DNA from 3 places in the Franconibacter daqui genome. Region 3 is predicted to be linked to each of the others. Evidence: riboswitches for the same ligand, from Rfam matches in the RefSeq annotation. Region 3 holds a riboswitch; each other region holds the start of a gene.
What was found. Region 3 has a riboswitch for thiamine pyrophosphate ahead of thiC (phosphomethylpyrimidine synthase ThiC). Riboswitches for the same ligand answer to the same signal wherever they lie in the genome.

Region 1 (3,270 bases), on a different contig from region 3:
GCTAACGCGCTGGAAAGCGTGCAGCCGGTGCCGTGCGTATTTTTGGTAACAATGCGTGGCGCGGTAAACCGGCGGGCGCCTTCGCGAGTGAACAGCCAGTCGGGACTTTCCGCATCGTCCAGATGCCCGCCTTTCATCAATACCGCTTCGCAGCCCAGCGTGAGCAGCGCCTCGCCCTGCTGATGCATCTCCTGTTCATTGCGCGCATGCGTGGTGCCAAGCAAGGCGGCCGCCTCCGGCAAATTTGGCGTGATGATTGACACATGCGGCAGCAGACGCTCGCGCAGCGTTTTCACCGCTTCAGCCGAGAGCAACGGATCGCCGCTTTTCGCCAGCATTACCGTATCCAGCACCACGTTTTTCACCTGATAGCGCGACAGCCGCTCCGCCACGGCTTCCACAATATCGCTTTGCGCCAGCATGCCGATTTTGGTGGTATCGATACGCACGTCGCTGAACACCGAATCAAGCTGAGCGGCAACAAACGCAGGCTCGATACGGTAAACGGACTGCACGCCGCGGGTGTTTTGCGCCACCAGCGCGGTAATGACCGAGCAGCCGTAAGCGCCCAGCGCGGAAAAGGTTTTCAAATCGGCCTGGATGCCCGCGCCGCCGCTCGGGTCGGTGCCGGCGATAGTTAAGGCGTTGATGCGTTTCATGCGCAGGCCTCCCTATTCAACTGGTATAGCGCGTCGAGGAAAGCGGGTGTGAACGAGCCGGGCCCGGCGCAGCGTGTAACCGCCAGGCTGCCAGCGCGTTTCATCATCCAGCAGCCTGCCGCCACGTTTTCAAGCTGGCTGCCGGGCAGCGACGCGCAGGCGGCGACCACGGCGGAAAGCGCGCAGCCGGTGCCGACAACGCGCGTCATCAGCACATCGCCGCCGCGTACTGCCAGCGTGCGTTCGCCGTCTGTCACATAATCCACCTCGCCCGTCACGGCGACGACCGCGCCGCTGCGCCCGGCCAGTTCCCGCGCAGCGCTTAACGCCGCTTCGGCGCGTTGCGTGCTGTCAACGCCGCGTCCGCCGCCGCGCTCCCCCGCCAGCGCGAGGATTTCAGAGGCGTTGCCGCGTATCGCCGCCGGGCGCAGCGCCAGCGATTCACGGGCGAAACCGGTGCGAAAATCGAGCGCGCCGACGGCGACCGGGTCCAGCGTCCAGGGACGGCCCGCCTGGTTTGCGCTCTCGATAGCCGCGAGCATCGCCCCGGCCCGCTCGCGGGTAAGCGTGCCGATGTTAATCAGCACGGCGTCGGCAAGACGAGCAAACTGCGCGGCTTCATCAGGCTCAATGACCATCGCCGGCGACGCGCCAAGGGCGAGCAGCACGTTTGCGGTAAAGGTTTGCACTACCTCATTGGTCATGCAGTGAACGAGCGGGGAACGGGTATGAAATTGGTTTAAAACCGCGGCCGCTTGCGGGCCGGACAGCAGGTCAGGTTGCATCACGCTCTCCTGCCAGGCTTAAAAGAAGGGATACCGGGCAGGCATCTGACTTCCCTACGCTGGCATTATCCAGATCAGGTGGTACGGGTATTTCTCAGCCTTCACAAAGAAGGGCACCCCGAGTCATTAAAACAGCTTATTGTTCCGGCTTTTGCCGTGGTGAATCAGGATATTCGTGAAGGCCGGGGAAGTAAAGGCGCGGTCGCGGCTGGCACTCGTCCGCCGCCAGGATAACTCTCAAAAGGGAGCGACAGCGCAGCGCAGAGCCCGCTGGCCGTGGTAAATATCCCTTTCACTTTTTTATGTCATATTTCTATACACAGAAGCCCTTGCAACGCTTTGGCATGGCAAGGAAAGATACGCTGTCTTGCGAACCGTGAAACAAGCCCTGTACAACGTGGAGAGTATATGAACAAAACTAAAATGATGATTCTGGGCGCGCTGCTGACCGTAGCGGGAACCACTTTTGCCGCGCAGCCTGCGGCACCAAAGGGGCTGGACGCCTATGAAGTCAAAGAATTTCATTCTGACTCGCGCAAGTTCGTCATCGGCGACATTGTGCCGGACATGTATCGCACCGAAGAGTACAACATCAAAAAATGGCAGCTTCGCAACCTGCCTGCGCCGGAAGCCGGAAGCCACTGGACCTACATGGGCGGCAACTATGTGCTGATAACCGACGCCGAAGGCAAAATCCTTAAGGCGATGAACGGCGATATTTTTTATCACCACTAACCGGGCCAGTCTGGCTTTACGCGTTTAGCCTCCCTCCTCAGGCCGCGCTCATTAAAGCGCGGCCTTATCGTTATCCTCTCTCTTCCTTCGCTGCTGCACCTTCCTTTTCCATTAAAGCAAATCGTTAAAATGCCGATACGTTTTAAATGATTAACAGTAAGGATGCTCTATGAAACGCGTGCTCGTTTTCCTTGCGCTGCTGTCTGGCGCTGCCAGCACCGCCGCCGCGAAACCGCTTACCGAAAGTTTACTGCGCTGCGACAGCCAGTTTTTTAATGCGCTTTATGCCGAACAGGCGAAATTTACCCATGCCGCCCCGCTCGTGAAAGACAACCAGGGCCACGCCTGGTTTGCCCCGCCCAAAGATAACGCCGGGATAGTCTGGTTCGCCCAGCCAGTCCACCTACAGCAGTTAACGCTTTCGGGCTACTACACGCAGCAGTCCGATCTGGATGAGTTTGGCAAATATTTCTTCTGGGGATGGGTTATTGAAGAGTCGCCGCAGGCGGTGATGGCGGCCCTTCCCACGGCGCACTGGCAATCCGCAGGCGACGATTACATCACCAACGCAATGATCAAACGCCCGGGCGACAGCGCATGGCAGGTAAACAACACGGCGGTAAGCGGCATCGCGCCCGCCAAAGGCAGCGTGGAGAAACTGGCGATGTTGAGCGTGACCAAAGGCAAAACAACCCTGCTGTGTTCGTTGCAGGGAAGTGTTACCGAGGAAATTTTACTGCCGCTACGCCCGGATTTAACTGGAGGCAAAAAATGATTAAACCCCTTTTACTCTGTAGCGCCGTCGCGTTACTGACCGCGTGCGCAGGGGCAGGCAAACCGCAGCCGGTCGTGGCAGGCGATCCGCCGCACGGCGTGATTAAACTGCTGCTTGATGATAAAGGCGGCACGTACGCCGATCTGCGCGCCGTCTCCACCTGGCAGGGCAACGCCCGCCTGCGCCGGTTTTATCTTATCAATAATTACAGTGAGCAGACCGTTCTCAACAAGGACCCACGGCTTGTTATCACCAGCTCACGCGCAAATAACGTGATTAACTGCGATACGCAGGAGCGCACCCTGTTTGAGCGTAT
Region 2 (3,270 bases), on a different contig from region 3:
GGCGATAAAACCGCGGTGCGCCAGATGCTTATCTCTCATCTGGGGCGCAGCTTCCGGCAGGGGCGGCATATTCTGCGGGTGCTGTACTATCGTCCGTTGCAGAACCTGCTGCCGGGCAGCGCATTGCGCCGTTCGGAAACGCACGTGGTGCGGCAAATTTTTAGCGGACTGACACGCATAAACGAGGAAAATGGGGAACTGGAAGCGGACATTGCTCATCACTGGCAGAAAATGTCCCCGCTGCACTGGCGGTTTTTCCTGCGCCCGGGCATCCATTTTCATCATGGCCGCGAACTCGATATGCTCGATATCATCAGTTCGCTTGAGCGCATCAATACGTTGCCGCTTTATTCCCATCTCTCCCATGTCGTCTCCCCTACTCCGTGGACGCTTGATATTCATCTCAGCCAGCCAGACGAATGGCTGCCCTGGCTGCTGGGCAGCGTAGCGGCGATGATCCTGCCTCGCGAATGGACAACCCTGCCCCATTTCGCCAGTAAACCGATCGGTACCGGCCCGTATGCCGTGGTACGTAATAACAACAATCAGCTCAAGATCCATGCTTTTGATGATTACTTCGGCTACCGGGCGCTGATTGATGAAGTGAACTTTTGGGTGTTGCCGGATATTGGCGACGAGCTGGGCGGCAGCGTCCAGCTTGAAGGCCCCACCGGCGGCGAGAAAGCCGTTGAAAGCCGCCTCGAAGAGGGATGTTACTACCTGCTTTTTGACTCCCGCTCTCCCGCGGGCGCAAATCCGCAGGTGCGACAGTGGCTGAGCCACCTGCTCTCTCCGGTTAATTTTCTCTATCACGCCGCAGAACACTATCAGCGCTACTGGTTCCCCGCTTATGGCCTGCTGCCGCGCTGGCACCATGCGCCGCGAACTGCCGTCGTTGAGCGCCCCGCAGGCCTTGAGAAGATAACGCTGACTTACTATCGCGACCATATCGAAAACCGCGCTATCGGCGCTATCATAGTGACGCTGCTCGCCGGACAGGGCGTAAAAGTAGCGATAAACGAGGTGGACTACACTGAGTGGCATCAGGGTGAAACGGTAAGCGATCTGTGGCTGAACAGCGTTAACTTCACGTTGCCGCTGAATTTCTCACTGTTTGCGAACTTCTATGAAACGCCGCTGATGCAAAAATGCGTGCCGCTGAACTGGCAGCAGGATGCCGAAAGCTGGCGCGCCGGGGCGCTGGATTTACCAACATGGTGTAAACAACTGCTTGAAAGCCAGCACCTTTTGCCGCTCGTGCATCACTGGCTGATTTTGCAGGGGCAGCGCAGTATGCGCGGCCAGCGTATGAACACGCTGGGGTGGTTTGACTTTAAATCCGCCTGGTTTGCGCCGCCGGAGCCGTAACCCTTTCGAAACATTCAGCAAATCATTACAATGAACCGTTCTCAACGGGGTGCCGCACCGTTCGTGCGCGCTGAGATAATACCCGTCGAACCTGATCCGGATAACGCCGGCGAAGGGATTTGAGGCTACCGCTCAAAATCCTTTGCCCCCTATGCTCAAAGGTGCAAAGTGCTTAAAAAATATCTTCCGCTGCTGGCGCTGGTCGCCGCGCCCGTTTTCGCCAAACCCGTTCTGACCGTTTACACCTACGACTCCTTCTCCGCCGACTGGGGCCCGGGCCCGAAAGTAAAAAAAGCATTTGAAGCCGACTGCGGCTGCGAGCTGAAGTTCGTGGCGCTGGAAGATGGCGTATCGCTGCTTAACCGCCTGCGCATGGAAGGCAAAAACAGCAAGGCGGACGTGGTGCTGGGGCTGGATAACAACCTGCTCGAAGCCGCCGCCGCCACGAAACTTTTTGCACCGAGCGGCGTAGCGGCGGAGGCCGTTAACGTGCCGGGCGGCTGGAAGAACGACACGTTTGTGCCCTTCGATTACGGCTATTTCGCCTTCGTCTACGACAAAAACAAGCTGAAGAACCCGCCGAAAAGCTTAAAAGATCTGGTGGAGGGCGATGAAAAATGGCGTGTTATTTATGAAGATCCGCGCACCAGCACGCCGGGCCTTGGCCTGCTGCTGTGGATGCAAAAAGTGTATGGCGACAAAGCGCCGCAGGCCTGGCAGAAGCTTGCAGCGAAAACGGTCACCGTCACCAAAGGCTGGAGCGAAGCATACGGCCTGTTCCTGAAGGGGGAAGGCGATCTGGTGCTGAGCTACACCACCTCGCCCGCATACCACCTCATTGAAGAGAAAAAAGCGAACTACGCCGCGGCTAACTTCAGCGAAGGTCATTACCTTCAGGTTGAAGTGGCGGCCCGCACCGCCGCCAGCAAGCAGCCGGCGCTGGCGGAAAAATTCCTGAAGTTTATGGTTTCGCCCGCCTTCCAGAGCACCATTCCCACCGGAAACTGGATGTATCCGGTAACCGATGTCGCATTGCCGGAAGGCTTCAACGCCCTGCAAAAACCGCAAACGTCCCTGGAATTTACGCCGCAGGTCGTGGCGCAACAGCGCACGCAATGGATTAACGAATGGCTTCGCGCCGTCAGCCGTTAATTCCCGGCTGGTTGTGGCCGGGGCTGCTCGCCGCCCTGCTGATGGCGGCGGTCGCCCTGGCGGCGTTCTCCGCGCTCTGGCTTAACGCCCCGCAAATCGATTTTCCGGCGCTGCTGCAGGACAGTTACCTGTGGCGCGTGGTGCGCTTCTCCCTCTGGCAGGCGTTTCTCTCTGCCCTGCTCTCCGTCGTGCCCGCTATTTTTCTCGCCCGCGCGCTCTATCGCCGTCGCTTTCCCGGCCGCAACGCGCTGCTGCGGCTTTGCGCCATGACGCTTATCCTGCCGGTGCTGGTTGCCGTTTTCGGCATCTTAAGCGTCTATGGCCGCAGCGGCTGGATAGCCGGGCTTTGCCACCTGCTGGGCGTGGAATGGCGCTTCTCGCCCTATGGGCTGCCGGGCATTCTGCTGGCCCATGTTTTCTTTAATATGCCGATGGCGACCCGTCTGCTGTTGCAGGCGCTGGAAAATATCCCCGGTGAGCAGCGCCAGATTGCCGCCCAGCTCGGCATGCGCGGCTGGGCCTTTTTCCGGCTCGTTGAATGGCCATGGCTGCGCCGACAAATTCCGCCCGCCGCCGCGCTGATTTTTATGCTCTGCTTTGCCAGTTTCGCCACGGTGCTGTCGCTTGGCGGCGGTCCGCAGGCAACCACCATTGAACTCGCCATTTATCAGGCGCTGAGTTACGACTACGACCCGGGACGGGCGGCGCTGCTGGCGCTGGTGCAGATGATTTGCTGCCTTGCGCTGATGC
Region 3 (3,270 bases):
CGTAACCCAGCTCCTGCTCCGGGTCCGGCACCGGCAGCTTATCCACATCCGCTTTGCCGGCAATGGGCGAGGTAAAGCGCGGGCCTTCGCCAGCTTCGAAATAGAGTCCAAGCCCCATCGCATCGGGAATGGTGAGAATGTCCGAAAAGAGGATCGCCGCATCAAGCGGATAACGGCGCAGCGGCTGCAGCGTCACTTCACAGGCGAGCTCGGCGTTTTTACACAGCGACATAAAGTCGCCCGCCTGAGCCCGGGTGGCTTTGTACTCCGGTAAATAGCGCCCCGCCTGTCTCATCATCCACACCGGGGTGACATCCACAGGCTGGCGCAGCAGCGCGCGCAGGTAACGATCGTTTTTCAGTTCGGTCATTTTTATCTTTCCTTAAGAGGCAGGCCGGTAGTTTACCACGTCATTCGTACTCTGCCCGGCACTGCGCGACCGTATCTTCGATTAACCGGCGCGCCACGGTGCCTGGCGGCGGCAACAGCGGCAGCTGATCGTAGCGATACCAGCCAGCATCCAGCAGCTCTTTCGGGTCGATTTTGATGTCGCCGCTGTCATAATCCGCTACAAAAGCGGTCATCAGCGACTGCGGGAACGGCCAGGGCTGCGAAGTCACATAGCGCAGGTTTTTCACGCGAATGCTGCTCTCCTCCATCACTTCACGCGCCACCGCCTGCTCCAGCGTCTCACCTACTTCCACGAAACCGGCCAGCACGGTGTAAACGCCGTTGCGGTGACGGGTATGCTGGGCGAGCAGGATTTTATCTTCGCGGCGAATGGCGACGATGATGCAGGGCGCGATTTGCGGGTAGTAGCGCTCGTGGCAATGGCCGCACAGCATCGCCCACTCGCTTTTACTGTTATGCATGGTGTGCCCGCAGTAGCCGCAAAACTTATGCGAGCGGAAGAACTCCGCCAGCTGCACGCCGCGCCCGGCAAGCTGAAACAGCCCGACATCCTGATCCATAAGCTGGCGCACCGAGCCCATCTCCTGACGTCGGTTCTGGTTCACCAGCCAGACGGGCTCATTCTGCCACTCGCCAATCTGGCGGGCCGGCACGCCGACCAGGTCTAATGCCTGGGCGTTGCCGTACGGTAATTCACCCTGTGGCAACCATAATTTCTGTTCATGGCTGACTATCCACCAGCCATGGTCTAACTTTTCTATAGGACGTTCCATAACGTATTGCACTACCTCTGCTTCACTGGCATGTTGGTAACAATGTTTTTACAAATTTTGGGTCTTTTGGCGCTTTAATCTTATAACTCACGGAGTCAATCATGCTAAACCAGCTGAAAAGTCTGACAGAACGCGTTGGGGGCAGTAACGAGCTCGTTGATAGCTGGCTTAATGCTCGCAACAATCTGTTAGTCGCTTATTACAATGTGGTTGGTATCAAGCCTGGCAAGGAATCGCTGACGGCGCTGGATGAAAAAGCGCTGGATGATTTTTGTCACAGCCTGGTGGACTATCTCTCCGCCGGTCACTTCAGCATTTATGAACGCATTATCAGCGAAATGGAAGGCACCAGCCCGCTGCTGGCCGCTACGCAAATCTATCCGCAGTTGGAAGCCAATACCCAGGAAATCATGGCGTACTACGACAGCAACCTGGAAAACGCTATTGATCACGACAACTGCATTGAGTTCCAGCAGGCCCTCTCCGGTATCGGCGAGGCGCTGGCGACGCGCTTTACTTATGAAGATCAGCTTATCATGCTGGCTTTCGATAATAATCTCGGCAGCAGCGCGAACGATGAAGCGGCGCTTGCGCGTCCGGCTTGAGTTTCGCTGTATTAACGCGTAGTTTACAACCAGCCCCGTTCGTTTAGCGGGGTTTTATCTTGTCGGAGTGCCCAGTACATCAGTACGGGCTGAGACCGTTAATTCGGGATCCGCGGAACCTGATCAGGTTAATACCTGCGAAGGGAACAAGAGTAAATCAGCTGTACAGGCGCCTTTCCGGGCGCTCCTGTCTGTTACTCCTTCCGTCGTCTGACAAGCCACTCCTGAAACGTAACTGGAATGCGCTATGTCTGTACCCATCAAACCCAATCGCCGCGAACAGCGCGCACAAGCACAGCAGTTTATCGAGACGCTCGAAGGCACCGCCTTCCCCAACTCAACGCGTATTTACCTCACCGGCAGCCGCGACGATATCCGCGTCCCGATGCGCGAGATAGCGCTTAGCCCTACGCTCATCGGCGGCAGCAAAGAAAACCCGCAGTATGAAGCAAACGAGCCGGTACCCGTTTATGACACGTCCGGCCCCTATGGCGACCCGTCCATTACCATCGATGTGCATCAGGGTCTGGCGAAGCTGCGCCAGCCGTGGATTGCCGCGCGTAACGACGCAGAAGCGCTCACCGGCCGCAGTTCAGCCTATACCCGTGAGCGGCTGGCGGACGATAACCTGGATGAATTGCGCTTTACCGGCCTGCTTACGCCGCTGCGCGCGAAGCCCGGCAAGCGAGTCACGCAACTGCACTATGCACGCCAGGGCATCATCACGCCGGAAATGGAGTTTATCGCCATCCGTGAAAACATGGGCCGCGAGCGCATCCGCGGCGAAGTGCTGCGCCAGCAGCATCCGGGCGAAGGGTTTGGCGCAACGCTGCCTGCAAACATTACGCCGGAGTTTGTGCGCGACGAAGTCGCCGCCGGCCGCGCTATCATTCCCGCCAACATTAACCACCCGGAAGCCGAGCCGATGATTATCGGGCGAAACTTCCTCGTGAAAGTGAATGCCAACATCGGCAATTCGGCGGTCACGTCGTCGATTGAAGAAGAGGTGGAAAAGCTGGTCTGGGCCACCCGCTGGGGCGCGGATACGGTGATGGACCTCTCTACCGGTCGTTATATTCATGAAACCCGGGAATGGATTTTACGTAACAGCCCGGTCCCCATCGGCACGGTGCCGATTTATCAGGCGCTGGAGAAAGTGAACGGCATCGCCGAAGACCTGACCTGGGAGATGTTCCGCGATACGCTGCTGGAGCAGGCGGAACAGGGTGTTGATTACTTCACCATTCACGCCGGTGTGCTGCTGCGCTATGTGCCGATGACCGCGAAACGCCTGACCGGCATCGTCTCCCGCGGCGGCTCGATCATGGCGAAATGGTGCCTTTCTCACCACCAGGAAAACTTCCTCTACGAACACTTCCGCGAAATCTGCGAAATTTGCGCCGCCTATGATGTTTCGCTCTCGCTTGGCGACGGCCTGCGCCCCGGCTCTATTCAGGACGCCAATGACGAAGCGCAGTTCG

Region 1: linked by a shared signal. The riboswitch ahead of thiM (hydroxyethylthiazole kinase) and the one ahead of thiC (phosphomethylpyrimidine synthase ThiC) in region 3 are both predicted to bind thiamine pyrophosphate.
Region 2: linked by a shared signal. The riboswitch ahead of thiB (thiamine ABC transporter substrate binding subunit) and the one ahead of thiC (phosphomethylpyrimidine synthase ThiC) in region 3 are both predicted to bind thiamine pyrophosphate.

What each region holds. Positions count from the first base shown of each region.
Region 1 covers NZ_BMKJ01000006.1:210,699-213,968, forward strand. The annotation lists gene thiD (bifunctional hydroxymethylpyrimidine kinase/phosphomethylpyrimidine kinase) at 1-659, opposite strand, end outside; gene thiM (hydroxyethylthiazole kinase) at 656-1,444, opposite strand; TPP riboswitch at 1,479-1,575, opposite strand; gene IEX01_RS18315 (RcnB family protein) at 1,853-2,179, shown strand; gene IEX01_RS18320 (hypothetical protein) at 2,349-2,954, shown strand; gene IEX01_RS18325 (surface-adhesin E family protein) at 2,951-3,270, shown strand, end outside.
Region 2 covers NZ_BMKJ01000003.1:247,720-250,989, reverse strand. The annotation lists gene sgrR (HTH-type transcriptional regulator SgrR) at 1-1,368, shown strand, start outside; TPP riboswitch at 1,404-1,504, shown strand; gene thiB (thiamine ABC transporter substrate binding subunit) at 1,537-2,520, shown strand; gene thiP (thiamine/thiamine pyrophosphate ABC transporter permease ThiP) at 2,496-3,270, shown strand, end outside.
Region 3 covers NZ_BMKJ01000010.1:6,539-9,808, forward strand. The annotation lists gene hemE (uroporphyrinogen decarboxylase) at 1-370, opposite strand, end outside; gene nudC (NAD(+) diphosphatase) at 411-1,184, opposite strand; gene IEX01_RS21030 (Rsd/AlgQ family anti-sigma factor) at 1,286-1,789, shown strand; TPP riboswitch at 1,843-1,952, shown strand; gene thiC (phosphomethylpyrimidine synthase ThiC) at 2,037-3,270, shown strand, end outside.